DNA from 3 places in the Ruegeria sp. CL7 genome. Region 3 is predicted to be linked to each of the others. Evidence: riboswitches for the same ligand, from Rfam matches in the RefSeq annotation. Region 3 holds a riboswitch; each other region holds the start of a gene.

Evidence for each region. Region 3 has a riboswitch for cobalamin ahead of ACR0LI_RS08240 (DUF1636 family protein). Riboswitches for the same ligand answer to the same signal wherever they lie in the genome.
Region 1: another riboswitch for cobalamin. It lies ahead of ACR0LI_RS20020 (hypothetical protein); the one in region 3 lies ahead of ACR0LI_RS08240 (DUF1636 family protein).
Region 2: another riboswitch for cobalamin. It lies ahead of ACR0LI_RS20540 (DUF4198 domain-containing protein); the one in region 3 lies ahead of ACR0LI_RS08240 (DUF1636 family protein).

What each region holds. Positions count from the first base shown of each region.
Region 1 is NZ_JBQFPQ010000014.1:4,700-14,864, forward strand. Features, by position in the region: gene ACR0LI_RS19985 (ribonuclease T2 family protein) at 1-468, shown strand, start outside; gene ACR0LI_RS19990 (hypothetical protein) at 465-953, opposite strand; gene ACR0LI_RS19995 (hypothetical protein) at 1,040-1,426, opposite strand; gene recR (recombination mediator RecR) at 1,541-2,134, opposite strand; gene ACR0LI_RS20005 (YbaB/EbfC family nucleoid-associated protein) at 2,196-2,549, opposite strand; gene ACR0LI_RS20010 (DNA polymerase III subunit gamma/tau) at 2,950-4,746, opposite strand; gene ACR0LI_RS20015 (protein-tyrosine phosphatase family protein) at 4,885-5,397, shown strand; gene ACR0LI_RS20020 (hypothetical protein) at 5,389-5,796, opposite strand; cobalamin riboswitch at 5,888-6,108, opposite strand; gene ACR0LI_RS20025 (alpha/beta hydrolase family protein) at 6,266-7,099, shown strand; gene rsgA (ribosome small subunit-dependent GTPase A) at 7,139-8,215, opposite strand; RNA gene ffs (signal recognition particle sRNA small type) at 8,323-8,421, opposite strand; gene ACR0LI_RS20040 (bifunctional 2',3'-cyclic-nucleotide 2'-phosphodiesterase/3'-nucleotidase) at 8,461-10,165, opposite strand, start outside.
Region 2 is NZ_JBQFPQ010000016.1:12,856-23,020, forward strand. Features, by position in the region: gene ACR0LI_RS20500 (thiamine pyrophosphate-binding protein) at 1-670, opposite strand, end outside; gene ACR0LI_RS20505 (GntR family transcriptional regulator) at 783-1,487, shown strand; gene ACR0LI_RS20510 (aspartate/glutamate racemase family protein) at 1,484-2,200, shown strand; gene ACR0LI_RS20515 (nucleoside/nucleotide kinase family protein) at 2,247-2,885, opposite strand; gene ACR0LI_RS20520 (ATP-binding cassette domain-containing protein) at 2,882-3,658, opposite strand; gene ACR0LI_RS20525 (ABC transporter permease) at 3,658-4,731, opposite strand; gene ACR0LI_RS20530 (substrate-binding domain-containing protein) at 4,840-5,859, opposite strand; gene ACR0LI_RS20535 (ROK family transcriptional regulator) at 6,112-7,236, shown strand; cobalamin riboswitch at 7,358-7,557, shown strand; gene ACR0LI_RS20540 (DUF4198 domain-containing protein) at 7,690-8,475, shown strand; gene cbiM (cobalt transporter CbiM) at 8,482-9,093, shown strand; gene ACR0LI_RS20550 (cobalt ABC transporter permease) at 9,090-9,665, shown strand; gene cbiQ (cobalt ECF transporter T component CbiQ) at 9,665-10,165, shown strand, end outside.
Region 3 is NZ_JBQFPQ010000001.1:1,634,833-1,644,997, forward strand. Features, by position in the region: gene ACR0LI_RS08230 (hypothetical protein) at 1-167, opposite strand, end outside; gene ACR0LI_RS08235 (SLC13 family permease) at 357-2,213, shown strand; cobalamin riboswitch at 2,441-2,647, shown strand; gene ACR0LI_RS08240 (DUF1636 family protein) at 2,740-3,111, shown strand; gene cobW (cobalamin biosynthesis protein CobW) at 3,113-4,168, shown strand; gene cobN (cobaltochelatase subunit CobN) at 4,172-7,465, shown strand; gene ACR0LI_RS08255 (cobalamin biosynthesis protein CobG) at 7,462-8,583, shown strand; gene ACR0LI_RS08260 (precorrin-8X methylmutase) at 8,583-9,212, shown strand; gene ACR0LI_RS08265 (precorrin-2 C(20)-methyltransferase) at 9,209-9,937, shown strand; gene cobJ (precorrin-3B C(17)-methyltransferase) at 9,934-10,165, shown strand, end outside.

The DNA.
Region 1 (10,165 bases), on a different contig from region 3:
GATCACGGCTGGATACTGCACGGGCTATGGCCACAGTTCCATCAGGGCTGGCCGTCCTACTGCCGTACCCCGGAAGGCCCACCTTCGCGACGCACGACGCGGGAAATGGAGGACATACAAGGCAGTTCCGGTCTTGCTTGGCATCAATGGAAGAAACACGGCACATGCTCGGGATTGTCGGCATCCGACTACTTTGCCTTGTCCCGGCGGGCTTACGAAGCCGTCAAGCGCCCTGAGGTGTTCCGCAAGCTGGATTCATCCGTCAAACTGCCGGCTTCGGTGGTCGAGGAGGCATTCCTGAAGGCCAACCCTGAGTTGGAGCGCGACATGATCACGATCACCTGCAAACAGGGCTATATCGAAGAAGTCCGCCTGTGTCTGTCCCGCGATCTTGATTCCGTACCCTGTGGCCGCGACGTGATCCGCGACTGCACGGCCAAGGACGCGCTGTTCGATCCGATTCGTTAAAGCTTTTTGTTCTGGCAATCCCGCGCATAGTCCAGCGCCTTGGCGGTGCCTTTCAGATCGATGGCCATCACCACCTCACCTGCCGGGTTATAGACGGTCATCGTTTTGTTCTGAGCGATGGCGTTCACAAAGCTCCGGTCAGTGAAAAACACGGTTGCGCCCGGCACGTCGCGTTCGTTGAACCCGATGGCCGTCGCATCATAGCTTTTGCCGTCCAGATCAAAGCGGATCGGATAACTCTCACCCTGTTTAATGTCGCCCCATGCCTTGTTGTACACGGCGAAATACCCACGATTGCCCAAGGCATCATAGCCCAGCCGCACCACCGAGAGATCCTGATACACCGTCTGGATCAGGCACCCGTTGCCAAGCGCGGGGTCCATCATGATGTTCCAGCCGTCGACAAAGCCCTTGTCGATGAGGTCTTGGGCTAGGGCGGAGGTGGCTGTCAAAGCGGCGAAGGCGAGGGCGAGAAGGCGGGTCATAGCATATCCACAAATCAGACAATCTATTCATGTCATTGTAAATTGTTGTAGAAGTTAGACAATCCATTAATTTCCCGCGCGCCGTGTCAGGTCTCCTCGCCGTTGGAACAGATCTCAAGTCTCAGGTTAACAATTGCCTGGTTTGGAACGTCTTCTGAATTCAGCGATCCTCCGACAGCAAACCATTCGGAGTATTCAGGGTTAATGCAATCAACGTATAGAACGCCGAAAAAATCGCCATACTTACCTTCACCGCGAACATAGACGTGCCTGTGTGTTTGTTCATCATACCTTTTGTCTTCTGGAATGGCGCTCCACCATTGTTTGTATGGCGGCGGTAAATCGTGCGTGTCTTCGAATAAGTAGAGAGTTTCAGCGGCAATAGGCGAGGCGAAAGCACCAACAATTGCAAAAAAAACGCTAAGTGTTTCATCGTGTTTGATAATCCGTGGAATTAACAGAAAGAAACTCATCCAATAACTGTACAGCTGTCAAGCTAGTTACCGCGATACTTGAGCGTGTATCGTGCGTTGCGCTGGCGCCGCCTAGCGCAAAGGCCTCGCGAAAAAAGAACCGGTAAGTTAGAGCTACAGTTCCTTCCGCGCCCGCAGCGCGGCCGTGATCGTCCCGTCGTCCAGATAATCCAGTTCGCCGCCAATCGGCACACCCTGCGCCAGCGAAGTCAGGCGGACCTGTCCCTCAAGCTGATCGGCGATGTAGTGGGCGGTGGTCTGGCCATCGACGGTGGCGTTCAGCGCCAGGATGACTTCGGAAATTCCTTCGGCCACAACCCGGTCCTTGAGGCGGGGAATGCGCAGCTCGTCGGGGCCGACACCGTCCAGCGCCGACAGCGTGCCGCCCAGAACGTGATAGCGCCCTTTGAACACTCCGGCACGCTCCATCGCCCAGAGGTCGGCGACGTCTTCGACCACGCACAGCTCGCCGGTCGCTCGGGCCTCGCTATTGCAGATGTCGCAGATATCGGTGGTGCCGACATTGCCGCAGTTCAGGCATTCGCGGGCGGTGGCGGCCACTTGTTGCATCGCGTCCGAGAGGGGCGTCAGCAGCAGGGCGCGTTTGCGGATCAGGTGCAGAACCGCGCGGCGGGCCGAGCGCGGGCCCAGGCCCGGCAGTTTGGCCATCAGGTCGATCAGGTTGTCGATGTCGCTGTTCGAACTCATGGCCAATCCTGCATTGCGCCGGAGGGAGCCTCCGGCGGGAGTATTTGGGAAAAGATAAAGCTCAGAACGGCAGCTTGATGTCTTTGGGCAGGCCCATGCTTTCGGTCAGCTTGGCCATTTCAGCCTTCGAACGTTCGGTTGCCTTGGTCTGCGCATCCTTGATGGCGGCCAGGATCAGGTCTTCGACCACTTCCTTGTCATCGCCGTTGAAGATGGAAGGGTCGATATCCAGACCTTTGAGTTCACCCTTGGCCGTCGCCGTTGCCTTGACCAGGCCTGCACCGGATTCGCCGACAACCATCATGTTGTTCAGCTCTTCCTGCATTTCGGTCATCTTGGTTTGCAGGTCCTGCGCGGATTTCATCATCTTGGCCATGTCGCCCAGACCGCCAAGCCCGCCGAGTCCTTTCAGCATAGTATTCTCCTGTGTCTCCGTTTGCGCTCTAGATACGGGCAGCAGCGACATGGCACAAGGGTTCTCCCGCCGGTCGGAGGCTCATCCGTTCCGGTCGGCATGTTGATCAGCGCAGGCGTCAGCAGGAACGTGCTAACCATCTGCGACACCATATTTGCCAGCAGGCCCGACAAGCGCAGATCGTCCTTGGCGCGCATATGGTCTGCTGCCGAGACTGATTGCACGGAACACAGGAAATCTGGGCGGGGTTCGAATGGCTACGCAGCATTCGGATCAGAATGGTCACGGGCCGCCTTCCGCTGGCCGGTGTCGCAACAAACGATCTGAGACATGCGGGCGGATGTGTTCGATCGAAACCTCGGTCAGCTTCGTTTGAAACGGGGGGTGACGGGCGGCGGGGTCAGTCTTCCTCGAACGGGTCCCACTCGTCTTCCACCTCGGGAAGCGCTTCGGTCTCGACCTTGGCGGCGCGTTGCTCCGGCGTTTCGATCCTAGTGATTTTCGCCTTTGGGAATTGCGCCAATACCGCCTGCACCAACGGGTGTTGTTCGGCTTCGGATTTCAGTGCGAGCTCGGCCGCATCCCTGACTTCTGCAATCGTGGGGGCTTCTCCGTCCGAGACGATCGAGACAGCCCACCGATTTCCTGTCCAGCGTTGCAAGGCAGTGCCCAGTCGTGGCGCCAGATCCGCCGGTGCCTGGGTGGCGGGTGTGAATTCGATTCGTCCGGGTTGATAGGAGACGAGGCGCACGCCGTTTTCCACCTCGACCAGCAACTTTACGTCGCGATTGGTCCGGATCAGTTCCACCACGTGGTCGAAGGTCGGGTAATGGGCAAGGGCCGTCTGGGCATCCTGCGCCAGGGCTGCAACCGGTGCGCCACCGGAACCGCGAGGGGACGGCGCGTAGGCAGGTGGATGGGTCGCGCCAGCCGGCGCCGGACCGGCGCCCGGTCGGGATATCGAAACGCCGCCATTGGGCCCGCCCGGCGGCGGTGGCGGGGTATCTTGCAACCGTTTGATCAGCTCTTCGGGGCTGGGCAAATCCGCCACATGGGTCAGGCGAATAACGGCCATTTCAGCGGCCATCATGGCGTTGGGCGCAGCCGAGACTTCCTCGAGCGCCTTCAGCAGCATTTGCCACATCCGGGTTAGAACCCGCATCGGCAGAGCCTCGGCCATGTGTTGGCCCCGGGTCCGTTCGTCCGGAGAAACCGTCGGATCCTGCGCCGCGTCAGGCGTGATCTTCACGACGGACACCCAATGCGTGATCTCGGCCAGATCGCGCAGCACCGCCAGCGGGTCTGCGCCTTCGGCGTATTGGCCGCTCAACTCGGTAAGTGCTCCGGCGGCATCGCCGCGCAGGATCATATCCATAAGGTCCAGAACCCGGCCACGGTCTGCCAGTCCAAGCATTGCACGGACCTGATCGGCGGTCGTCTCGCCAGCCCCATGCGAAATCGCCTGATCCAGCAACGAGGTCGCATCCCGGGCCGATCCTTCCGCTGCTCGGGTGATCAGCGCCAGCGCGTCTTCGGCGATCTGGGCGTTTTCCGCTTCGGCGATCTTGCGCAGCAGGCCAATCATGTCTTCGGGTTCGATCCGGCGCAGGTCGAAACGCTGGCAGCGGGACAGCACAGTGACAGGGACTTTGCGGATTTCAGTGGTTGCGAAGATGAACTTCACATGCGCGGGCGGTTCTTCCAACGTCTTGAGCAGCGCGTTGAACGCACTGGTCGAGAGCATATGAACCTCGTCGATGATATAAATCTTGTAACGCGCGCTGGCGGCGCGATAGCGGACACTGTCAATGATCTCGCGGATGTCGTTGACGCCCGTACGGCTGGCGGCGTCCATCTCCATCACGTCGACATGGCGGCCTTCCATGATGGCGACACAATGTTCACACTGACCGCAGGGTTCGGTCGTGGGGCCACCGGTTCCGTCGGGTCCGATGCAGTTCATCCCCTTGGCGATGATCCTTGCGGTCGTGGTTTTGCCGGTGCCGCGAATACCGGTCATGATGAAGGCCTGCGCGATCCGGTCGGCCGCGAACGCGTTTTTCAGGGTGCGCACCATGGCATCCTGACCCACCAGATCGGCAAAGGTTTCCGGGCGATATTTGCGGGCGAGAACCTGATAGGCGGGGCTGGAGCTGTCTGTCATGTCTTCTCGTTGGGATTCGGTGCTTGGGCACAGCGTAGTGGCCACCGTTGCCCGCGTCCACAGCGGGGCGCGATGATTTTTGATTTAGAAACGAGTCGCTTTCGCACTAAACTGCATCAGCGGATTTAATGGCTCATTTTTGTATAGAGTTCTTTGGGGAGGACAGGATTCATGTCGCAGTTGGTGATCTACGCCCTGCAAGTCGGTGGCGGAACGCTGGCGCTGACCTCGATGCCCGGACGCGGCGGAGATTACTCCAGCGATCTGGATATGATCGCAGCCTGGCAGCCGGGGCTTGTTGTTTCGATGACGACGGATGTCGAAATGCTTCAGGACGGGGCGCAGGAATTTGGAAGCGATATTCAAAGCCGCGCCAGCCGATGGGTTCACCTGCCGATCGAAGATTTCGGAGCGCCGACAAAAGCGATTGATGACGCGTGGCCGTCCGTCAGCGCCGCGGCCCGGCACGCGCTGTCCGGCGGAGGTCGCGTATTGGTACACTGCCGCGGGGGCTGTGGCAGGTCAGGTATGATTGTCCTGCGGCTGATGGTCGAATGCGGCGAAGGCGCGGACACGGCGCTGCAACGATTGCGGGCGGTGCGCCCTTGCGCCGTCGAAACGGATGCGCAACTGGCCTGGGCCTCTCGGCGTGCCCAGGCACAGGTCAGTCTGGACTCAGATTGAAATCTGCGCGGGCGCGCAAGCAGGTTTTCGAGGCCGGATCGTAGAAACTTCGATCATCGCGCAGGGTGGGGTTTTCACGACGCCGGATGGCATCGCACTGAACGTGTTTCCGAAGATCAGGTCGGCATAGCCGTTCAGCGGCTCAATCGCGGTTTCGGGCTGCGTCCCGCAAAAGACACGAATGCGGTCTGATTGCGCGCGGAAAATTGCATGACATCCTTCGCTGCAATGTGACAGCGCGCTGCTGCCCTCAATCTCGAAATCGTCACTTGTGGCCGAGGTCGCCTGGGCCATGGCTTCGGATATCGAGCGCGCCAGCCGCGCCAAAGCGGGACAGGTTTTGCCCGTCCGCTGACATACTGTTGCACTGAATTCATGTGTCTTTGTCTTCCAGATCATCCTGCGCCCTCCGCGCTTGGTGGACAGGATATTTGGGACAGGTGGGACAGCGTGATGCCGTCAGGACCTGCCCGGACACCCCGCCCGAGTTTCGGTTTCGTTTCCGATGGCAGGTCTCCTGACTTGCGGGTCATCGCTTTGCCGACCTTCCCAGCCTTTGGGCCAGTGGTGTTTCGGCATCGCTTACCGCTTACAGTTGCGGGGGCAGTCGCGGATTTGGTTGTTGCCTGCATGACCAGACATTACCGCACCGTGTTCCCTTTTCATTCCGACCCCTTGTGGAGGCCGGAAACCATCACACAACCGCTAGCGTTTGAGCACGCATCGAGTCAAGCCGATCTTTTGACCGGACGCTTGGTCATGCTGGATACGGTGTTGGTTCATGCATAGTGTCGAGGGCGTTGAGGTTCGGAAACCGGATTTACCAAGCGCAAAGCCAGAGATCATGTTGGACACAGAGCAAACGGTAATGACCGAAGAATTTCGCTTTCCGTCCGGGCAGAAAACACTGTCTGCCCGGTTGTACAGCCCGCTGTCTTCGCCCGAAATCGTCGTCGTGCTGAACAGTGCAACGGGTGTGCCGCGCGATTATTACCGTCATTTCGCACGATGGCTTGCTGCCGAGCAGGGTATGGCCTGCCTGACCTATGACTATCGCGATTACGGGCATTCCTTGACCGGCCGCCTGAAAGATTCGCGTGCGACCATGGCGGATTGGGCCTTGATCGACATGCCCGCGGCACGGGCAGAAATGCGCAGACGGTTTCCCGATTCGCAGCATTGGACCATCGGCCATTCGATCGGCGCGATGTTGGGGCCTGTGCAGCCGGATATCGATCTGATTGATCGCATGATCTGTGTGTGTTCGGGGCTGGTAACCCTAAGCGACCATCCATGGCCCTATCGTGGTTTGGCAGGATTGTTCTGGTATGGTCATGCCCCGCTTTTGGCCCGAGCCCTTGGCTACCTTCCCGGAAAGGCGATCGGGTTCGGCTCGGATCTGCCGGCATCGGTCTATTGGCAGTGGCGCAAATGGTGTACGGCGCCTTTGAACTATGTGCCTGAAATCGGGCATGAGTTACCTGCGGCGCAGTGGAAGGATTCTGGAACGCCCGTGGATTTGTTCACCTTCGAGGACGACCAGATGGTGCCGCCGGAAGCGGTTTGGCGGCTTGCGGATCTTTACGGCCCCGATGCCAACCGCCACCTGCTGAGCCCTGCCGATTTCAGGTTGCCTGAGGTTGGTCATATCGGAGCATTTGCCCGGCGCAATGCAGCGGTTTGGCCGCGACTGATCGCTTGATCAGACGCGGCGCAGGACGGGCCGGGCACCGTCCAACGATCACCGGTTGCGAAGTTTCTTTTCCTTCATGACGCCACGGACCATCTTGCCGAACGCTTTGTCCCGCGCCCGGGACTGCGCGACGGTTTCAGAATTGCGCTGATCTTCGCGCCGAAGCTTGCGCCACCGGTCCAATCGAGCCGGATCAAGCGTGCCGTGGCTTATTGCCTTTTGCACGGCACATCCGGGCTCGGAGCTGTGCTGGCAATCCGAAAAACGGCAGTCCCGGCTCAACTCGGCAAGGTCCGAGAAAACGTCGTCGATCCCGTCCCGAGCGTCCAGCAGGCGCAACGCGCGCATTCCGGGTGTATCGATCAACCAGCCACCGTTGCGCATCCGGTGCAATGCGCGTGCGGTCGTCGTGTGCCGGCCCCGCGCGTCATCCTCGCGAATGTCCGAGGTGGCGAGATCCTGATCGGTCATGGTATTGGCAAGTGTCGTCTTGCCAACGCCCGACGATCCAACCAGCGCTCCGGTCTGGCTTTTGGGGCACCACGACAGAACCTTTTCAACCTCTGCCGGGTCCAGCGCGTTGATCGCCAGAACCGTCAGGAACGGATCCAGAGATTGCACCTGCCCCGAGAAACTGTCGGGGTCCGCCGATTTGTCGGCCTTCGTCATAACAACGACCGGGTAACACCCGGCCTGATGCGCGAGCGCCAGATATCGTTCCAGCCGGGGCAGTTTGAAATCGGCATTGCACGAGCTGACGATGAACAGCACATCGACATTGGCTGCGATCAGTTGCGTCGCGGCGCCTGTACCCGCGGCGCGTCGGTGCAGCAGGCTGCGCCGGTCGAGCAAATGGCGCACGCGTTTGTCGTCATCGGCGAGAACCCAATCGCCAACAGCATAGCTGCCGGTCGTTTGATCGGGGGTCAGTAACGGGACTTCGCCGTCAGGGTTAAGCCCTATCAGGCGGTCCCGATGAACGGAAGTGATGCGAAAAGGCGTGCAGGAAGGATAAGCCGCGTGTTGCGCGGCAAAGTGAGAGGACCATCCCAGGTCCGAAAGTGCAAGAAACATTGGTTTGCCTGTCGTCAGAAACAGCACTCCCGACGGATGGCGATCGCTCATCCCCGGGTCATGTGTTCAGGCAGTCAGTCGATACCGTGAGGTCAGAACCGTGCTGCCCGAAGGATCTTTGCTACAATCATAAAGCCCTCCTGCGGCCAAGGTTCGTAAAGTGAGAGGTTGGACATCGACCCAAGCGGGGCTCGTTGTGGCTGCTTCCTTCCGGACCTGACCAGGTTGGCGAGGCGCTCGCCCGCGCCAACCTCTCGACTCTGGATATAGGGAAGGCTTCGGCAAAAGACAACCCGTCAGAGCGTCAGCCGAATGCGTGCAAAACCGTTTTCGTCAGGTTCCAGTATCCTGGGGGCAAACCTGTTCAATTCGTCGATATGCTTCAACGCACCGGGACCGGTCCGAAGAATGGTCGTCACCCCCGATTTCGGCATCAGAGAGAACGGATAAGGTTGCCGGGCCAATGGGTCGGGTGGCAGGCGGTGCGTCATGTAGTCCCGCAAAATGTCCCGGATATCCAGCGGGGGTAGATCGATGGCCGGGGCCGACGACACATGCGGGAAATGTCCGCCCCCGCTTGCGCGATAATTATCGAGCGCGACGACAAATGCCTGATCGGGTTGCACGGCTTGGCCTGCGCAAGTCAGATGATGCACCCGCCTGTGGCCGGGATGGATCATTTGCCCCCCGACATCGTAACGCGCCGGTTGCGACGGGTCGATCTGATAGGACAGGCCAAAGATGACATCGAAATTGTACCCCGCCCGATCCCGGTCGAATAGCTCTGCCTCGGCGTCGGGGAATTGTTGGTTGAATGCGCTGGCTGACATCTCCAACCACTCCAGCAGCTGCGCGCCCGTGATCTGAACCGCGCGCAATTCGTTTGGAAAGACATGCAGGTCCGCCACGTGACGCAGACAGATTTCACCAGGCGGCACGTCCGTATAGTGCCTGGGGCCAGAGCGTCCGCCGCATTTGGCCGGCGACGCGGCTGACAACAGCGGCAGCTCTGCAAGCGTGGTGCAGTGTAAAAAAGGGCGCAACGCGGCTGCCTGTGCGGCGGACACAAGCGTCAATCCACGATCCGGCGCACAGAAACTGAAATAGCTGTGCAATGTGTCCGAGACGCGCGCAACGGGCGCGGCCATGTCCAGACGGGTCTGCTGATGTGCGGGTTCAACCAGATGCGCGATTTCCAAATCTTCGCCAATCGCGGTGCCGCCCACCGAAACCGGGCGCAATTCGGCGTGGCTGTCGACAACACGCAGCCCCGACTGGGGCTCTAGGGTGACGGCCAGATCGATTACTCCAAGATATGCGCCTGCCGAACCGGGCATGACAACCGGCGTTCCATGCACCAGCCCTTTCACGTAATCCACATTCGGGGTTTGCGCGCCGGTGCGTGCGGGAAGGGTCAGGTGCGTGTGCCCGGCGACGACAGCGTCGATGCCCTCGATCGCGGCCAGGGGAATAACGGCATTTTCAATGTCGGTCGCTGCGTCCGGGTGTCCAAGCCCGGAATGGGCGAGCGCCACGATCAGATCGCACCCCTTTTCGCGCAAGATACGCGTCAGGGACCGTGCCGCGACAACGATGTCGTCCGCCTCTACGGTTTCGTTCAGATTGTGTTCTTCCCAACGTGTTGTCTGCGGTGGCAGAACCGAAAACACGCCGACGCGAATGGGCACATCCTTGTTTCCCACCCTAACGACACGGTCAAGGATTGCAAAACGCTGCCAAGATTGGTGTTCTCCGGACCGATGAAGATTGCCGCACAGAACCGGGCACGGGGCTTGTGCAAGGGTCTTGTCCAATGTCGGCAGCCCGAACCCGAAATCATGGTTGCCCAGACCAATCGCATCATAGTCCAGCGCCTTGAATGCCTGCATCATCGGGTGGGGATTGTCGTTCCGAACGGCCCATTCGCCCATCGGCGTTCCCTGAAGCGAATCCCCGTTGTCGAACATCAGCACCAGCGCGTCTGTGGCCTCGTGTCGGGCC
Region 2 (10,165 bases), on a different contig from region 3:
ACAGAACCGGGCCGCCGCCACAGACCGCGACGGCGGATGTGGCCCGGGCAAGAATGGCTGCGGCCGCTTCGATGGCATCCGGATCTGGGGCAGCCCGTTCGGCGGGATAGCTGCGATGCCGGTCGTCGACCCAGATTTCCGCTTCGTCCACCTGTGCCTTCTGCGTATCAAACGGCAGTGCCAGATGGGTCGCGCCGGGTGTTCCCGTTGTCATCGCCCGGAACGCCGCACGAACCATGGCCGGAAGCCGGGCGGCATCATCCAGAGACGCGTTCCACTTCGTCAGCGGGCGGAACAACGCCGGCTGATCCAGTTCTGTCAGAGGGTATTTCCCGCGGCTGGTCGTCGCCACATCAGAGGTGATCGCCAGGATTGGAACCGAACTTTCATTGGCCTCGACCACACCCGGCAGAATGTAGGTCGCGCCACCGCCGGAAGGGCCTTCGCAAACGCCGGGCCTGCCTGTCACGCGTGCATAGCCATCCGCCATGTAGGCGGCGTGCCGTTCGTCGCGGGTCAGAATGTGCTGAATGCCGTGATCCATTCGGGCGAGCGCGTCATAGAACGGCAAGGTGGTATCGCCGCACAGGCCGAACATATGCGTCACGCCATGCGCCTCGAGCATACGCACCATCGCCTCGGCTCCGGTCAGGTAATTCGTCCCTGTCATGGTTCGCGATTCCTTCGAGTTATAATTGTACACATAACTGTATACAGGCTTGCATATTGATTTCAAGAATGGAGTGTGGCACCTGTGAATCAACGGAAGAAGGGCATTGTTTATGGCGGGTCCACGCGTCGATGATATCTATGATCAGGTCAAAGCGATGGCGGTCTCCTTCCGCCTGCGCCCCGGTGACCGCCTGAACGAGGTCGCTCTGTCCAGGGATCTGGGCGTCAGTCGCACGCCGTTGCGAGAAGCGTTGAACCGATTGGTTGCCGAACGGCTGTTCGATTTCCGCCCGGGGCAAGGGTTCTTTTGCCGTCCCTTGGATGCGCAAAGCGTGTTCGACCTTTTCGAGCTGCGCCAGATCATCGAATCCGCGGCGGCCCGATCCGCCTGTACCAAGGCGACGGATGAAGGCCTGCAAAGGCTGCGTGATGAACTTTACGAAACGGGCATCGACATCACTGGCCTGACGATCGAAGAAGCAGTGGCCCGGGACGAAGCGTTCCATCTGGGGATCGCAAGGCTGTCAGGGAACATGGAGTTGTTGCAAACTCTGACGCGGATCAACGAGCGTATCCGCTATATCCGCTGGATTTCCATGAGCATGGACCGGGTGCAGAAGTCCAAGGACGAACATAAACACGTGATGCAGGCCCTGCTGGATCGGGACGCGGACGAGGCGGCCCGGGTTCTGGCGGCTCATATCACAAAACGAATGGATCAGGTTCAGGACGCAGTGCGTCACGGAATTACCAACATCTACATGGAAGGGGCCGAAGACATCTCGACCCGCATTATCGAGGAGGAACAGGGATGATCGTGCAGGGCGGCAAGTCCATTTACGGCGCATCCGTGGGAATCCTCATGCTGGACGCGCAATTCCCAAGAATTCCCGGTGACATGGGCAATGCGCAGACATGGCCGTTTCCGGTGCTGTACCGCATTGTCCGGGATGCCTCGCCTGATCGGGTAGTTCGGCATCGGGCCGAAGGTATGCTCGAGGTCTTCATCGACGCCGCGCAAGAGTTGGTCAAAGACGGCGCGGACGGAATAACAACCAATTGCGGGTTCCTGTCCCTGTTCCAGAAGGAACTGGCCGAGGCCGTTCCGGTTCCTGTCGTCACGTCGTCCTTGATGCAGGTCGAAATGGTGAATCGTATCCTTCGCAAGGGAAAGCGCGCGGGCATTCTGACCATTTCGGCCTCCACCTTGACCAATGACCATCTTCAGGCTGCCAATGTCCCCTTGGACACGCCAATCGGCACTACCGAGGGTGGGCAGGAGTTCACCCGCGCAATTCTTGGCAATGAATCGCGTCTGAATGTTGAGAAGGCACGGGAGGACAATGTTGAGGCCGCAATCGCGTTAGCCTCGGACAATCCCGAACTTGGGGCAATAGTTCTGGAGTGCACGAATATGTGCCCCTATGCGCCGGATATTCGGCAGGCGACCGGGCTGCCGGTGTTTTCGATCGTGTCCTTCGTGACTTGGTTCCAAGCCGGTCTTGTTCCGCCGGTGTACCGGAACTGACCTCTGGCCTTTCATCAAGACGGATTGTGTTGGCCGCAGGCAAAACTCAAGCCAGTGTCAGATCACCGGGTATCGAATTTCGGATCACGCGCTGTGCATTCGGCAGATCGTTCGACTGCGCACGGTCCTTGGCGGCATTGGCGTCCAGTCCATGGCCGATCCATCTGTTGGTCAGGCGGGTTTCGAGTGTTTTCAAATCGGTGTCCAGAAATACCTTGAATGCCCACAGTTGGTGAAGGTCCGACCAACCCGGCTCGTTCAAGAGAAGGTAATTGCCCTCAACCAGAACAACGCGCTGATCCGCCGTGATCATGGACCGCGCGGCAATGGCCAGATCCAGTTCCCGGTCAAACTCGGGTATTGCGACTTCTTCTTCCGCGCGCAATCGATCAAGCAACGCATGAAAGCCGGCAAGATCAAAGGTTTCAGGAGACCCTTTGCGGCTCAGCAGGCCGCGATCCTTCAAGATCACGTTGTCATAGTGGAAGCCGTCCATGAAAACCAGTCCGGTTGCGACGCCGCGCAGATTGAGCTCTTTGGTTGCAAGGCCCGCTGCAGTCGTTTTTCCCGAACCCGGCGGCCCGGCAATCGCGACAAGATGCCGGTCTTGCAGCGGCGGCAAGGCCTGGACGGCATCCGCGATTTTGGTTGCAAGCGCCTCGGGGGTGGCAAGTTTACCCGTCACGCGGCTTGGTCCTCGGCGGGTGGTTCCTTGGCACCGGTCATGAACGCCACTGCGTCGGACATCGTGTAATCCTTGGGATCAACGACGCAGAGGCGTTTGCCCAGCCGATGTACGTGAATTCGATCGGCGACCTCGAAAACATGTGGCATATTGTGGCTGATCAGGATGATCGGAATGCCGCGAGACTTCACGTCCAGGATCAGTTCAAGGACCCGACGGCTTTCTTTCACGCCCAGCGCAGCTGTCGGTTCGTCAAGGATGATGACTTTTGATCCGAATGCCGCAGCGCGAGCCACCGCAACACCCTGACGCTGACCCCCGGACAGTGTTTCAACGGCTTGATTGATATTCTGGATCGTCATCAGGCCCAACTCGCTCAGTTTGTCGCGGGCGAATTTCTCCATCGCCGGGCGGTCGAGCATTCGAAACCACGAGCCCAGCGGCCCCTTGCGGCGGATTTCGCGACCCATGAACATGTTGTCCGTAATTGACAGGGCAGGGGACATGGCAAGCGTTTGGTAGACGGTTTCAATACCAGCTTCGCGCGCGTCGATCGGGGAATGAAAATTTACTTTCCGACCTTCCAGCCAGACTTCGCCTTCATCCGGCATCACCGCGCCGGACACCGCCTTGATCAGTGTAGACTTGCCTGCCCCGTTGTCACCGATCACGGCCAGAATCTCGCCCGGCATCAAATCGAAATCGCACTGATCCAGCGCCGTCACCTTGCCGTAGCGCTTCACAAGGTTCCGTCCTTTGAGAATAGGTTCCATCAGGCTGCCACCTTTCTGATCCACTGGTCGACCGCGACCGCCGCGATGATAAGGATGCCGATCAACAGAAACGTCCATTGCGCGTCAGCGCCCAGCAACCGAAGCCCAAGCGTAAAGACGCCCACGATCAGGGCACCGAACAGCGACCCCAGAATAGACCCGCGGCCACCGAAAAGGGATATGCCCCCGATCACAACCGCCGTTATGCTTTCTATATTGGCCAACTGGCCTGATGTCGGAGACACCGATCCGATCCGGCCGATCAAAGCCCAGCCCGCAAAGGCACAGATCAGCCCGGACAACATGTAAACGGACATAAGCGTTCGGTGCACATTGACACCTGACAACTCGGCAGCTTCCGGGTCATCTCCGACCGCGTAAACATGCCTGCCCCACGCGGTATGGCGCAGGGCGTAGGAAAGCCCGAGGATCAGCACCAGCATGAAGATCACGCCGACGGTGAATACCGCCCCGCCCACGTTGAACTTGGCCCCGAAAAGTTGCAGAATCGCGGCGTTTTCTTCGATCTCCTGTGACCGGATGGTTTCGTTCTGAGAATAGAGGAAGTTCGCCGCAAGAACGATTTGCCACATGCCAAGCGTCACGATGAACGGCGGCAGTTTGATGCGGCTGACCAGATATCCGTTCACCGCGCCGATTGCGGTTCCAACGAAAAGGCCGCAAACGATTGCGACCGTTGGTGGCAGCCCATATCGGAAGGTGAACTGTCCCATGACAACCGACGACATCACCATGATTGCTCCGACGCTCAGATCGATACCGGCGGTCAGGATGACGAGGCTTTGCGCCGCCGCCACGATCCCGACGATCTGAACCTGTTGCAGGATCAGGGTCAGCGCGAATGGCGAGAAGAACTTGGAGCCCAGCAAAGCCCCGAAAATGACGATGGCAGCCACTAGAACGATCAGCGGCACCAGAGAGGGGTTCACATGCAAAAAATGTTGAACCGTTCCGACAAACCCGCGGTGGTGATCGTCAAATTCAGCAATCTGTTCCGGGCTGCCTTTTGCAGCGGCTTCGAAGTCGTCTGATCGTCGTGAAGTATCGGACATAAAGGTTCCCCCAAAGCGTCAGGTTACTGACGACTTTAGCAAGTTTTCGGGCGAATGGGTGGTTTGAAAAGCGGAAGGCCGCCCTCTGCGGCCCTCCGGGTGGTCAGGTTAACCCCAGCAGAGGTCCATGCCTTCTTTGACCGAGATCGACTCGACGCCTTCGGCAGGCTTGTCCGTTACAAGCGCTACGCCGGTGTCAAAGAAATCCTTGCCAGGCGTGTTTTCAGGCTTCACGCCTTCGTCCGCCCATTTCTTGACGGCCTCAACACCCAGCGATGCCATCAACAGCGGGTATTGCTGCGACGTCGCACCGATAACACCATCGGCAACGTTTTGGACACCCGGGCAGCCTCCGTCCACGGAAACGATGAGCACGTCATTTTCGCGCCCGATGGCTTTCAGCGCCTCGTAGGCACCTGCCGCGGCAGGTTCGTTGATGGTGTGAACAACGTTGATCGTGGGATCCTTGGCCAGAAGGTTTTCCATCGCGCGGCGACCACCTTCTTCGTTGCCGGCAGTGACATCACTTCCGACCAGTCGTGGGTCATCTTCATCACCGATTATGTTCGGGTCCGCCAGATCGACACCAAAGCCTTGCAGGAAACCCTGATTGCGCAGCACATCCACTGTCGGCTGACTGACGGCAAGATCCAGTGTCGCGATCTTGGCGTCGTTGGCCGCGTCGCCCAGCGTTGCTTTGGCCCATTGTCCAATCAGCAGCCCGGCAAGGAAATTGTCCGTGGCAAACGTTGCGTCAGCCGAGTCAATGGGTTCCAGCGGCGTATCCAGAGCGATAACCAGAACACCTGCATCCCGCGCCTGCTTCACGGCCGGAACGATGGATGATGTGTCCGAGGCCGTCAGCAGAATGCCCTTGGCGCCGTCCAGAATGCAGGTCTCAATGGCTTGCACCTGCGTTTCATGGTCACCGTCAACTTTGCCTGCAAAGGCTTTGAGCGTCATTCCCAGCTCTTCCGCCTTCGCTGTCGCACCTTCCTTCATTTTGACAAAGAACGGGTTGGTGTCTGTCTTGGTGATCAGACAAACGGTTTCGCCTTCCGCCATTGCACTGCCAGCCATGGCAGTAACCCCGAGCGCAGCAGCACCCGCAAGTCTTGCAAGTTTCATCGATTATCCTCCCAGTTTTTCCTGTGCCGTAAAGGGCACGAGGGCGATCAGGCAAAAACCCTGATCTCATAAGAAACAATCACAAGATTCGAAATTTGAGTCAATAAATAAATCACTCTTATTTATTATTGACAGGGCGGGCGGGCTTTCTCATTCTTCAGCAGGAAAGGGGTGGTCGTGCCGGAAAATTCATCTCGGAAAAATTCGATTGGCCTGCACGGGTCAGAGGTGCGCGGAACCAATCAAAGCGGGATGCGGGCCCGGAACGAACGGCTGGTGTTGTCGCTTGTCCGGCGTCATCAGGCTCTTGCTAAGTCCGAGATTGCGCGCATGACCGGACTGTCGGCGCAAACCGTTTCCGTCATCATGCGGCTGCTTGAGAAGGACGGTTTGCTTTTGCGCGGTGAGCCGGTCCGCGGGAAAGTCGGGCAACCTTCCGTTCCCATGCGCCTCAACCCGGATGGTGCGTTTTTCTTTGGGCTCAAGGTCGGGCGCCGCAGTACCGAGCTGGTATTGACTGACTTTGTCGGAAATGTGCGGCAACGCGAGCGGCGAACCTATGACTATCCAACGCCAAAAGCCACTTTGGAGTTTTCTATACAGAGTCTGGGGAAAATGATGTCATCCATGTCGCCCGAGGCCAAAGGCAGGATTGCGGGTCTTGGAATTGCCATGCCGTTCTACCTGTGGGACTGGGCCCAGACCCTTCAGGTTCCTCAGGAAGAAATGGACCCGTGGCGCGTATCAGACCTGAAGGCTGACCTGGCTCGTCGCCTCGATATGCCGGTTTTTCTGCAAAATGACGCCACTGCGGCTTGTGGGGCGGAATTGGTATTCGGTCCGGCCGATGGACCAAGGGATTTCCTGTACTTCTATATCGGGTTTTTTATTGGCGGCGGTGTGGTTCTCAATGGTGCGATCTTTTCCGGGCGTGGAAACTCGGGCGCAATCGGCCCCCTGCCTGTACCGGATGGTGCGGGTGGTGTCAGACCGCTTATCGACGTGGCCAGCCTGTATGTTCTCGAGCGTGCAATCACCACAGCAGGGGTAACGTCGCATTCCATTTGGGAAACGACCCAGCGTTGGGATGTGCCAAAAATTCAACTGGAAAACTGGTTGAAACGGACGGCAAGCGGGATTGCTTATGCGATTGTCTCATCCTGTAGCCTGATAGATTTCGAATGCGTGAAGATTGACGGCTGGATGCCGCAGGACATCAAGGCGCGTTTGGTTGAAATGGTCGAAGACAAACTGTCCGAGCTGAACCTGACCGGTCTCGAGCACCCCGTGGTGCTGGCAGGGACCGTGGGCCCGGATGCACGCTCACTGGGCGCGGCAAGCCTGCCATTGTCGGAAAGGTATCTTTCAGAAGCTTAGATGTGAAATCACCCTGTTGCCTTGGATATTTCACAAACCGGTTCACTCTCGCAAACTGCCGAGCTCATAATTTTCGATGGCCGTAACACATTTTCGTTGACGGAAGGCTGAGTTGTCTGGCAAGCCGCTCGGCATGTCCGGTTCCGGGGCTTGCTCTGGAATCAATAGGGAATGCGGTGCGGGCTCAGGCCCAACTCCGCAACTGCACCCGCAACTGTAAGCGGCGAGCAGGGCTGAAACGCCACTGGGGTTTGCCCCGGGAAGGCCAGTCCAACGCTTTGACCCGCAAGTCAGGATACCTGCCGGACATGTGTCCTCATAAGGGGCACTCCTAATCGGCGACGGGATGTGCGTCGTACCAGGATGCCTGAAAGGGTGATTTGGCGTTGAATGTCCCGTAGTCAAAACGAATTTCGCGCCGGGATTGGCGCGACGGGACAAGGACGACTGTTCATGAAAACGCTGCTCAGCGCAGCCGTTGCCGCGGTGGCTCTTCCCGCCATCGCAGATGCGCATTTTCTTTTGGAATACACTACCGATACCATGATCCAGAAACCGGGCGATGTGCCGGTCAAGCTGATTTTCTGGCATCCGTTCGAGAACGGCCACGTCATGGATCTTGAAAAGCCGCAGGAATTCTATGTGATCCACAACGGTGAAAAGACCGATTTGCTGGACACGTTGGAAGCTATCCGGTTCACCGGCGGGGAAAACGAGGGCGTGGCGTTCAAAGGCAGTGTCCCGGTCAAACGGTCGGGCGACTATGTGCTGGTGACGGTTCCTCAGCCTTATTACGAGGAATCCGAAGACATCTATATCCAACAGCTCACCAAAGCCTTCCTGAACCGCAACGAATTGCCGACCGACTGGATGAATCCCGTAGGTTTGCCGACCGAGATTATCCCGCTGAACAAGCCGACCAACATCATCGCGGGTTCGACTTTCACGGGCCGTGTGCTGGCTGATGGTCAGCCGGTTGCGGGGGTCGAAATCGAGATCGAGTACATGGCCGCCGAGCCCGACATGGAAAGTTCGGCCGCTTCTGCACCGAAAGTCTCTCCGATGCCGGGTGGTGCGGTGGTCGCCATATCTGACGACAACGGGTATTTCTCGTTCGGCGTTCCAAATGCCGGTTACTGGGGTTTCGCAGCACTTGGTTCCGGTCCGGCAACCGAACATGAGGGCAAAGAACTCAGCCAGGATGCGGTCATCTGGATTCGCTCCTGGGATCTGGAGTAACCCAAGATGCACATCGTCGACGGAGCCCTTTCCAACCCGGTTGTAATTGGCGGCGCCATAGCCGCCGCGGGCGGGATCGCCATGGGTCTCAGGTCTCTGGATCTTGATCGCATCCCCACTGCGGGCGTTCTGTCAGCCAGTTTCTTCGTGGCTTCGTTGATCCACGTACCCATTGGTCCGTCGTCGGTCCATCTGATCCTCAACGGCATGGCCGGGCTGCTGCTTGGTTGGGCCGCATTCCCGGCTTTGTTCGTCGGGCTTTTGCTACAGGCGGTCTTTTTCGGCTTTGGCGGGTTGACGGTGTTGGGGATCAACACCGTCAACATCGCATTTCCAGCTGTGGCGGCCGGAATGTTGTTCGGTCGTCTGATCGCGCGTGGAACGCCTTTGCAAGGTGCGATTTGGGGGGGCGTCGGCGGCGCATTTGCCATTGCGGCGACAACCGGCATGGTCGCGTTTTCCCTGGCGCTGTCGGGGGATGAATTTCTGCCTGCCGCCAGGCTTGTTTTCTTCGCCCATATTCCTGTCATGGCCATTGAGGCGATTTTGACCGGGTTCGCCGTGTTGTTGGCACGCAAGGTCAAGCCCGAGCTGTTTATAAGGGAAGCAGCCACATGAAGCATCTGGTTGTCATATTGGCCGTGAGCTGCGCACCTGTGCCTGCCCTGGCGCACAAGGTCATAGCCGGCGTTTTCGAGTCGGAAGACGTCATCGAGGGCGAAATCGGCTTTTCCAACGGCGACATGGCAAGCGGCACCGAGGTCATTGTTACCGGCCCGGATGGGGCCGAGCTGGGTCGATCGGTCACGGATGCGGACGGTTTCTTTGTCTACACGCCGACCTCGGCCGTGGCGCACACTTTCTTTGCCGACCTTGGCGCCGGGCATGTGGCCGAAGTCACGATGCCTGCCGAAGATGTCGCGCGGATCATGGGCGTTGCTGTGGCAGAAAACGGTGACTCATCTTCGGCTGCTGTGACGCAGGCCAGCGGTTCGGCGGCGTCTCTCAGCGCCGAAGAACAGCAGGTTATCGCCAAGGCCATACGTGACGAATTGCGCCCGCTCAGGCGCGAGATTGCGGCCTATCGCGAACAGAACGACCTGCAAACCATCCTTGGCGGGATTGGGTACATCGTTGGTCTGTTTGGTCTGGGTTTTTACATGGCGGCCCGCCGCAAGCTGGCGTCCTGATGGCACACGTTCTGGGGCACAAGGAAAAAACACTGTCCGAAGCCGGTGACGGGCCAGAAGGTCTGATCAGCCTGCTGGATCCCCGGATGCGGATCGTCATGGCAGTTGTTTTTGCAGTCGTGACCGTGGCGGTGTCATCCCTCGGCGCGCTTTGCGCGGCGCTGACAGTGTCGCTTTCGCTTCTGATAGTTTCACGTCTGCCGCGGCGAAAGACGTTGAAGCGAATGGCCATGATGGATGGGTTCATCCTGTTCATGCTGGTCCTGTTGCCCTTTTCCATGCCCGGGGATCCGATGTTCACGCTTTGGGGATTCCCTGCAAGCTGGCAGGGTTTTTGGAAAGCGGTCGAGATTGCCTTGACCGCCAATGCCGTGATCCTGTCCCTGATGGTTTTGGTCGGGACGATGGAGCCGGTCACACTGGGCCACGCCCTGCATCGTCTGCGGTGCCCGGAAAAGCTGGTTTACCTGCTGATGTTCACGATCCGTTATATCGAGGTC
Region 3 (10,165 bases):
CCTTTGCCCGGTTCAGGCGGCGGCAGAATGGTACTGCAAACAAAGCTGTCGGATTGTCTGTTGTTCGTGGCTGGAATTGACTTGCCATTACCTGTGCTGCTTCGACCTTGTTGGAACGGCATCGCGCCGGTACGAAACGTGCTGGTTTCTTCATGCAATTTGGTCAATCCTTCTTTCTGACGTGTTCGTCAAACGGGGTTCCCGAAAGCACTGCTCCCACAGCAACCATTGAGCAACATTATGTCTCAACATCGCCGAAAAACGAAACTTCATGACAAGTCAGGAGGGATGAACTAGGACTCTAACAAAGAAAAAGTTCTGGACGTATTGTGGAACATATTGCCTTTACCTTCGAGATGGGGGTCGTTTGCACCCTTCTGGCTTTCACCGTTTTTCTGTTCGTTTCCGAGATCATAAGGATCGACCTTTCCGCCATATTGGTTCTGGTTCTCATAGGCTTGCTCAGCTACGCGCCCGGGCTGGAAAATCTGGCGGATGTCACCCTTCTGTTCGACGGCTTCGCATCCAATGCCGTCATCTCGATCATTGCGGTCATGATCGTCGGGGCCGGTCTGGACAAGACGGGGATCATGAACAAGGTGGCTGCCGTCATACTCAAATACGGCGGCAAATCCGAAGGCAGGGTTGTACCAATTATTTCCGGCACCGTTGGCGTCATATCCTCGTTCATGCAGAATGTCGGCGCCGCTGCTCTGTTTCTGCCGGTTGTCAGCCGAATTTCCACACGGTCAGGCATACCGCTGTCGCGCCTGCTCATGCCAATGGGATTCTGCGCCATTTTGGGCGGCACAATGACGATGGTCGGGTCGTCTCCTCTTATCCTGCTGAACGATCTGATCCTGACGGCAAATGACAGTCTGCCGGCCTCTCAGAAAATGGAGCCCTTCGGCCTGTTCTCGGTCACGCCGATCGGTGCGGTTCTGATCCTGACGGGAATTGGTTACTTTCTGCTGTTGGGACGCTGGGTTTTGCCCGAGGCTGAAGGACCTGACAATACGGGTACCGGACAAGGGACACAGGAATACCTGCAAAGGGTCTATGGCCTCAAAGCTGATGTGTTCGAAGTCGTGGTGCCCGAGGACAGCCCCCTGGTCGGCGAGATTCTGGCCGACATCAACCACGAAAACCACCTGTACATCATTTCAACCTTCTATCGCGGCAAAACCTCGATGGTTCAGGTTTTGACAGCGGAAATTGCAGCGCCGTGTCGGCTGGCCATCGTCGGCCGCCGTTGGGAGGTCGAGAAGTTCGCCGAGAAATACGGGCTGACCGTTCTTCCGGACTTGGACATTTTCGTCGAAGAGTTCGCCCCAACCAATGCAGGCGTGGCCGAGGTGGTCATCACGCCTGACAGCAAGCTGATCGGCAAATGCCCCCGCGAGCTTTTGTTTCGCAAGACCTACGGGATGTCGCTGCTGGCCATTCACCGCGGCGAAGAGACGCTGAGCCATGTCGAGACCGAGGATCACGAATCCACGCAGATCGGGCTCGAAAAGTTTCAGGCGGGCGACATGCTTGTGGCCCATACCAGATGGGACAACCTGATGCGGATCAAACGAGATCCGGATTTCGTCGTTGTGACGACAGACTTTCCTCAGGACGAGCTGAGGCCGCAAAAAGTCGGCTGGGCCCTGGCATTCTTCGCCATTTCGCTGTCGTTGATCCTGTTCACGGACGTCCGGCTTTCACTCTGTCTTCTTACCGGCGCGGTGGGCATGATGCTGACCCGTGTGCTCAGCGTGGACGAGGCGTACCGCGCGGTCGGATGGAACACCGTATTCCTGCTCGCCTGCCTCATACCTTTGGGACAAGCCGTGCAGAACACAGGCACGGCCGCGTGGATCGCCCAGCAGATCATGATAATTCTGGACGGCTGGCCGCTCTGGTCGTTGCAAACCGGCATCGCCATTCTGGCGACGGCCTTTTCTTTGGTCATGTCCAACGTGGGGGCCACGGTCCTGCTGGTGCCTCTGGCAGTATCGATTGCGGTGGCGGCGGGTGGAAACCCGGCCGTCTTTGCCCTGACGGTCGCCATATCGACCTCGAACAGCTTCATCATCCCAACCCATCAGGTAAACGCGTTGATCATGGGTCCGGCCGGATACAAGGTGATGGATTTCGTCCGCTCCGGCGGAATAATGACGGCGCTGTTTCTGGTCGTCTCCCTGCTCATGATCAACGTCATCTATTAGCGCAAGAGGATCTGCGGTGTTCGGTGGTCTTTTCCCATCATCGGGACAGGTTCAGTCAAGGCACTCGTTCACCATAGTCTACGCCCCTTGCTAACATACTGTTCGTCGCCCGGCCCATCTCAGGCTGGGTCCCGGCACGCCATGCCGCCCATCGACGCCCACAGGTCGCTTTCCATGCCTCTGCATCATTGTTGCGCGCGACTCGCTTGACAAGCAGGCCAGCGGTGCCGCATGTCCCTTTCGTTGGTGTCGGTGACAGCCGATGAAAAGGGAATGCGTCAACGGTCTTGCCGCCAAACGCAGCCGCCCCCGCGACCGTGAACGGAGAGGATGCCCAATGCCACTGGCCCGAAAGCCGGGAAGGCGGGACATCCGACAGAGGCCCGCCTCTGGCATCCGCAAGCCGGGAGACCTGCCAACAACCGAAGTTGAAACCGGGCGGGGTGTTCCGGTGTCGGGTCCATGACCATTCGTGGCCCGCATGAAACCCCGTCCCCCGCGAAGAGGATTTGGGGGGATGAGAGACATGACCGATACCGCACCAGTCGAGTTGCTGGTCTGTACCACCTGCCGTCGCGGCCTGCCTGTGGAAGATGACACGCAACGCCCGGGCGCTTTGTTACACAAGGCTCTGGAACAGGCGGACCTGCCCGACGGTGTCACCCTGAAAGCCGTTGAATGCCTGTCAAACTGTGATCAAGGCTGTTCGATCGTGTTGCGCGGGCCGGGCCGCTGGACCTTCGTGTATGAAAACCTGAACGAAACAGATCATGTCGACGTCATCGTCGACGGCGCGACCAAGTATCTGGCCACCGAAGATGGTTTGGTGAAATGGCGCGAACGCCCCGAACATTTTCGCAAGAACTGTGCCTCGCGCATTCCCCCCATTGGAGCCTGACATGTCGAACCTCGAAAAACTCCCCGTCACAGTGATCACCGGCTTTCTGGGCTCGGGCAAGACCACTTTGGTGCGTCACCTGATGCAGAACCCACAGGGCAAGCGCCTTGCTGTCGTGGTCAACGAGTTCGGCGATGTAGGCGTCGATGGCGACATCCTGAAATCCTGCGCCATTCCTGATTGCCCGGCGGAAAACATCATGGAACTGGCCAATGGCTGCATCTGTTGCACCGTGGCAGATGATTTCATTCCCACCATCGAGGCCCTGATGGCGTTGGAGCCACGCCCGGATCACATCCTGATCGAAACCAGCGGTCTGGCCCTGCCGAAACCGCTGCTCAAGGCATTCGACTGGCCTGACATCCGCTCGAAGATCACCGTCGACGGCGTGATCGCCCTGGCCGATGCCGAGGCCGTGGCCGCAGGCCGCTTCGCGCCCAATGTCGAAGCAGTGGATGCGCAGCGCATGGCCGATGACTCGATCGACCACGAAACGCCCCTGTCCGAGGTGTTCGAGGATCAGATCTCCTGCGCTGACATCATCCTGCTGACCAAGCCCGACCTCGCCGGCCCCGAAGGCGTGGCCAAAGCGCGCGAGATCATCGCCGCCGAGGCGCCGCGCCCCCTGCCCGTCGTCGAAGTGGCCGAAGGTGCCGTGGACGTGCGCGTTGTGCTGGGTCTGGAAGCCGCCGCCGAGGATGACATGGACGCCCGACCCTCGCATCACGACGGCCATCACGATCACGAGCATGACGATTTCGAAAGCATCATCGTCGAGCTGCCCGAGCAGACCGATCCGGCCCAACTGGTCGCCAATATCGAACGCCTGGCCAATGAACTGAACATCCTGCGCGTCAAAGGGTATGCCGCCGTTCAGGGCAAACCCATGCGCCTGCTGGTCCAGGCAGTGGGTGCCCGCGTGCGTCACCAGTATGACCGCCCGTGGGAACCCGGTGAAGAACGCCGTTCGCGTCTGGTCGTCATCGCCGAGCATGACGATATCAAAGAGGCGGAAATCCGCGAAATCCTCGTGGGTGTGCGTGAGGCCGCCGAGTAAGCCATGCACGTCGTCTTTCGCGAAAGCCACGGGCTCGAGGAAACCGAGACCCCAACCGATCTGGGCCAGAGCCCGGCGGACCTGGTGGTGCTGTCCTTTTCGGACAGCGACCTAGGCGCTTTCGCGGCGGGCTGGCATCGTGGTGGCGGACCGGAAGGGCGAATGCCGACCCTGCGGCTGGCGAATTTGACGGCTCTGAAACACCCGCTGTCGGTCGATACCTATGTCGAACAGACGCTTCAAGGCGCCAAGGGCATTCTGATCCGTCTGATCGGCGGGGTGCCCTACTGGGCTTATGGGTTGCAGCAGGTTCTGGCGCTGGCGCAGGCCAAGGGCATCGCACTGGCGGTGCTGCCCGCCGACGGGCGCGAGGACACGCGGCTGGATGACTATTCCACCCTGCCGGTCTCGACCCTGCGGCGTCTGGCGCATCTGTGCGATACCGGCGGCGAGGTCGCGGCACAGGCCGCGCTGGCGCAGATGGCTTTGGCGGCGGGGCTTTATGCCGGTCCGGTGATGGGCGCCAAGACCTTGCCCGAATATGGCGTGTGGTGTCCGGATCGCGGCGTAATCCCGGTGGAAACCGCATTCGAAGGCACGACCAAACGAATCCTCGTCACCTTTTACCGCGCTTACCTGACCTCGGCAGACACCGCCCCGATCGCAGCCCTGATCCGCAGCCTGCGCGCCCGTGGATACGCGGCGGTGGGCCTGTTTGCCCCGTCTCTCAAGGCGCCTGTGGCCGCCGAATGGTTGCGGGAACAGGTTGTTGCGCTGAACCCATCTGCCATTGTCAACGCCACTTCGTTTTCGGGAAAAGGTGCGTCGGGAACGTCGCCTCTGGACGCTGCAGGCGTGCCGGTGTTTCAGGTCGCTCTCGCCACCTCGCGCCGCAAAGCCTGGGCCGAGGCGGAACGCGGTTTGTCCCCGGCCGATCTTGCCATGCATGTGGTACTGCCCGAGGTGGATGGACGGATCTCAGCAGGAGTTGCGTCTTTCAAGGAACCCGGAAAACGCGATCCGCATCTGGAATACGCGCGCTTTGCACACCGTCCCGAACCGGACCGGATCGAAGCGATCATCGACCGTGTATCGGGCTGGCTTGCACTGAACGACAAACCCAAGGCAGATCAGATTCCTGCGTTGGTCCTGTCCACCTATCCCGGCAAAGACTGGCAGATGGCCCATGCGGTTGGCCTCGACGCGCTGGCCTCGGCCCAGGCGATGCTGTCCGATCTTGACGAAGAAGGCTATGACATCGCGACTGGCGAGCCGATTGCCGACACTCTTCTGGACGCACGGATTTCGTGGTCGCTTGGGGATTATCAGGATGCGCTTGCGGAATTGCCCGAGACCCTGCGCGCTGATCTGCACACCGTTTGGGGCGCGCCCGAAGATGATCCGGCCTGTGCCGATGGGGCCTTCCATTTCACCGCGCTTCGGCGCGGCAAGGCGCTGGTCGCGCTGCAACCCGAACGCGGCACGCCCGAGCTGCGGGATGACGACTATCATGACCTCTTGCGCACCCCGCGCCACGGTTATGTCGCCTTCTATCTGTGGCTGCGCAAAGGGTTGGGTGCCGATGCGCTGATCCATATCGGCGCGCATGGAACGCTGGAATGGTTGCCCGGAAAATCGGTCGCCTTGTCTGCCGATTGTTGGCCCGAGGCGCTGATCGGCGATCTGCCTGTAATCTACCCGTTCATCGTGAACGACCCGGGCGAGGCCGCGCAAGCCAAGCGCCGGATCGGAGCCGTCACACTGGGCCACATCCCGCCCCCGATGAAGGAAAGTGGCACGCCGGATCGGATGGTGCGGCTTGAATCGCTGCTGGATGAGTTTTCGAACGCCGACGGGCTTGACCCCAAACGCCGCGACCGCTTGCAGGAAGATATCCGTGATGAGGCGCAGGCGATAGGGCTGGAAAGCGATCTCGGCCTCGATCAGGCTACCTGCACCGCCGAGGCCATCACCCGCATCGACCGCTTTGTCTGTGACATCAAGGAAAGCCAGTTTGGCGACGGGCTGCACATCTTTGGGCGCGTGCCCGAGGTGACGGGCAGTTTCGATCCGGCCCCTTCGGCCCACGCCGAACGCGACGCGTTGATTAAAACGCTCGAAGGCAAGCGGATTGATGCCGGGCCTTCGGGGTCCCCCTATCGTGGCCGGTCAGATGTTCTGCCCACCGGGCGGAACCTTTACACCACCGATCCGCGGTCGGTTCCGACCCGTGCGGCCTATGCTCAGGGTGTGAAACTGGCCGAGGAACTGGTGCGGCGCCATCTTCAGGAAGAAGGCGATTACCCGAAGGGGCTGATCATCGATCTGTGGGGGTCAGCCACCATGCGCACGGCGGGCGAGGAATTCGCCATGGCCTTGCACCTGCTGGGCGTCAAACCCGTGTGGGACAAAGGGTCCGAGAGGGTTTCCGGCATCGAGGTTCTGCCGATCACCGACCTGAGCCGCCCGCGCCTGGACGTGACCCTGCGGGTCTCGGGCCTGTTCCGGGATGTTTTCCCGACGCTGTCCGCTTTGTTTGGCCAAGCGGTTCGCGCATTGGCCGCGCGCGATGAAGCGACGGATTGGAACCCCTATGCCGGGCAGGCGCCGGCAGCGCGGGTCTATGGACCTGCGCCCGGAAGTTACGGCGTCAATATGACCGAACTTTCCGAAGTGTATACCGACGAGGCCCGTGCGCAGGCCGGTGAAGCATGGCTAGAGGCCAGCTCTTTTGCATTGGAAGGCGAACACATCTCGCAGGACAAGGACGGCATCACCCAACGCGTTGCAAATGCGGACAGCTTTGTCCACTTGCAGGACCTGACCGAAACCGATCTTCTTTTGGCCAACGATTATGCTACGCACGAGGCAGGCTTTGCCGCCGCCAAGAAGGTCGCCGGCGGAACCGCGCAGCTGTACCATCTGGACAACACCAACCCCGAAAACCCGCGCGCCCGAACTTTGCGTGAAGAAATCAGCCGAGTCGTCCACGCCCGTGCCGCCAACCCCTGCTGGATCGCCGGAATGCAACGCCATGGTTTCCGGGGGGCGGCCGAAATCGCGGCAACGCTGGATCATATGGCTTCTTTCGCGCATCTGTCTGGCACGGTCGCACCACATCTTTTTGACCTCTACCACGATGCCACTCTGGGCAACGAAGAGGTCGACGCGTTCCTGCAAGAGGCCAATCCCAAAGCGCGTCAGGCCATGCAGGACCGGTTTCGCGCGCTGCTTGAGGCCGGGCTTTGGAACACGCGCCGGAACTCTATCAGGGCTGATCTGGAGGGATTGAGATGAGTGCACCGATCGTTCAGGGCTGGTGCCCGGGCGCCCATCGTCCGATGATGTCCGGTGACGGTCTGGTCGTCAGGGTCAGGCCCCGGCTGGCGCGTCTGGACGCCGATCAGGCACTGGGACTGTGCGATCTGGCTGACCGCTTTGGCAACGGCTCGATCGATTTGACCAATCGCGCCAATCTGCAATTGCGGGGCGTGGAAGAGGAAGACCATCAGCCTCTGCTCAAAGAGCTTGCCGCGCTGAACCTGCTGGATGCGGAACCCGGTATCGAAATACGCCGCAATATTCTGGTTACACCGCTCTATCAGGCGGGCGATTTGACTGCTCGGCTGACCCATGAACTGATTGACCGGCTTGCGGAGCTGCCGGCCCTGCCGGCAAAGTTCGGTTTTGCAATCGACACGGGCCCCGAACGTCTGCTGGCGTCGGATTCGGCTGATATTCGTCTGGAAACCAGTGCAGGCGGCCTGATCCTGCGCGCCGATGGCTGCGAAACCGGGCGGAGCGTGACCGAGACCGACGCCATTGACCACGTGATCGCGCTGGCGATGTGGTTTGCCGAAACCTACACGCCCGAGACACGCCGCATGGCGCGTGTCATCGACGCCCTGCCGCAGGAATGGCAAGGATGTGCGCCCGGTTCTGTTGGCGCAAAGCTTCAACCGGGCCCCTGTGAACTGGGTGCCCTTTACGGCGCGGCTTTTGGGTCGCTGCCTGCGCGCAAGCTGTATGACCTGATCGAGGACAGCGGCGCTTGCGCCCTGCGCGTCACCCCGTGGCGGCTGATCCTGCTGGAAGGCGGGGCGGCGATACCTGCCCCGGCCTTTGTCGAAAATGGAACCGATCCGTTGATGACCACCGACGCCTGCCCCGGCGCGCCGTTCTGCCCGCAGGCGCAGACCGAGACGCGCGACATCGCCCGGGCGTTGGCGTCGCGGGTGGCCGGACGCCTGCATGTTTCAGGCTGTAGCAAGGGATGCGCTCGCATGGGTCCTGCCGACATCACATTGGTGGGCGCAAACGGACGATTTGATCTTGTCAAACAGGGCCGCGCGGGGGATGAGCCCAGCCAACGCGGGCTCGACCCGGAAACACTCATGACTATGGACTTCACCTGATGCCCTATACATACGAAACCGATGGCGCGGCGATCTACAAGGAAAGCTTCGCCACCATCCGGTCAGAGGCTGATCTGGCCCGGTTTGATGCCGATGAAGAGCAGGTTGCCGTTCGCATGATCCACGCCGCGGGTATGGTCGGACTGGAAGAGTTCGTGCATTTCTCGCCCGGCTTCGTGCAGACGGCCCGCACTGCTTTGGAAAATGGCGCACCGATCCTGTGTGATGCGCGCATGGTCAGCGAAGGTGTCACCCGTTTCCGCCTGCCCGCCGACAACCAGGTGATCTGTACCCTGCATGACGAACGCGTACGCCCCCTGGCTGCCGAGATGAGCAACACCCGTTCCGCCGCTGCGCTGGAGCTGTGGCGGCCGCATCTGGAGGGCGCGCTGGTCGCCATAGGCAATGCGCCCACCGCACTGTTCCATTTGCTGAACATGCTGGAAGACCCGGATTGCCCGCGCCCTGCCGCGATCATCGGCTGCCCGGTTGGCTTCGTCGGCGCGGTGGAATCCAAGGATGCGCTGTGGCAGGCGCAACCGGTGCCATCCTGCATCGTCAAAGGTCGTCTGGGCGGCAGCGCCATCACGGTGGCGGCCATCAACGCCATCGCAAGCCGGGCGGAATGAAGATGGGCACCATATACGGTGTGGGCCTTGGCCCCGGCGACCCGGATTTGATGAGCGTCCGGGCTGATCGCCTGCTGCGCAATGCAAAGCATGTGGCGTATTTCCGCAAACCAGGTCGCAGTGGTCAGGCCCGCAAGATCGTCAACGGGATGATCCCTGAAGGCGCGGTCGAGTTTCCGATGGAATATCCCGTAACCACCGAGATCCCGGTGACAGACCCGCGCTACAACGAATTGCTGGCAGCTTTCTACGAAAACTGCACCGCCCATCTCAAGGCCCTGTCCGAACAGGGCGAGGATGTGGTGGTCTTGTGTGAGGGAGATCCGTTTTTCTACGGCTCGTTCATGCATCTATACAATCGGTTGCGTGACGAAGCTCCGGTCGAGGTTGTGCCAGCCATCACCGGCATGTCCGGTGCGTGGACGGCCACGGGCGATCCGATCACCTGGGGTGATGACGTGCTGACCGTGCTGGTTGGCACCCTGCCCGAAGAAACGCTGGCGGAACGCATGGCTCTGACCGATGCATTGGTCGTGATGAAAATCGGACGCAACATCGACAAGGTGAAACGCGCTCTGAAGACCGCTGGCCTGTATGACCGGGCGTGGATCGTGGAATATGCGCAGATGCCGAACCAGACGGTGACAAAGCTGTCTGAAGCCTGCGAGAAGATCACCCCGTATTTCTCGATCATCGTCGTGCACGGTCAGGGGCGGCGACCATGAGCGGTTGGGTCAAGATTGCCGGTCTGGGGCCGGGTGACGAGGCGCTTGTTACACCAGAAGTAACAGCCGCGCTGGCCGAAGCCACCGATGTTGTGGGCTATATCCCATATGTGGCGCGTATTGCCGAGCGCCCCGGCCTTACACTGCATGCCAGTGACAACCGGGTCGAAATCGACCGCTCGCAACACGCGCTGCAAATGGCTGCCGATGGCAAACGGGTGGTCGTTG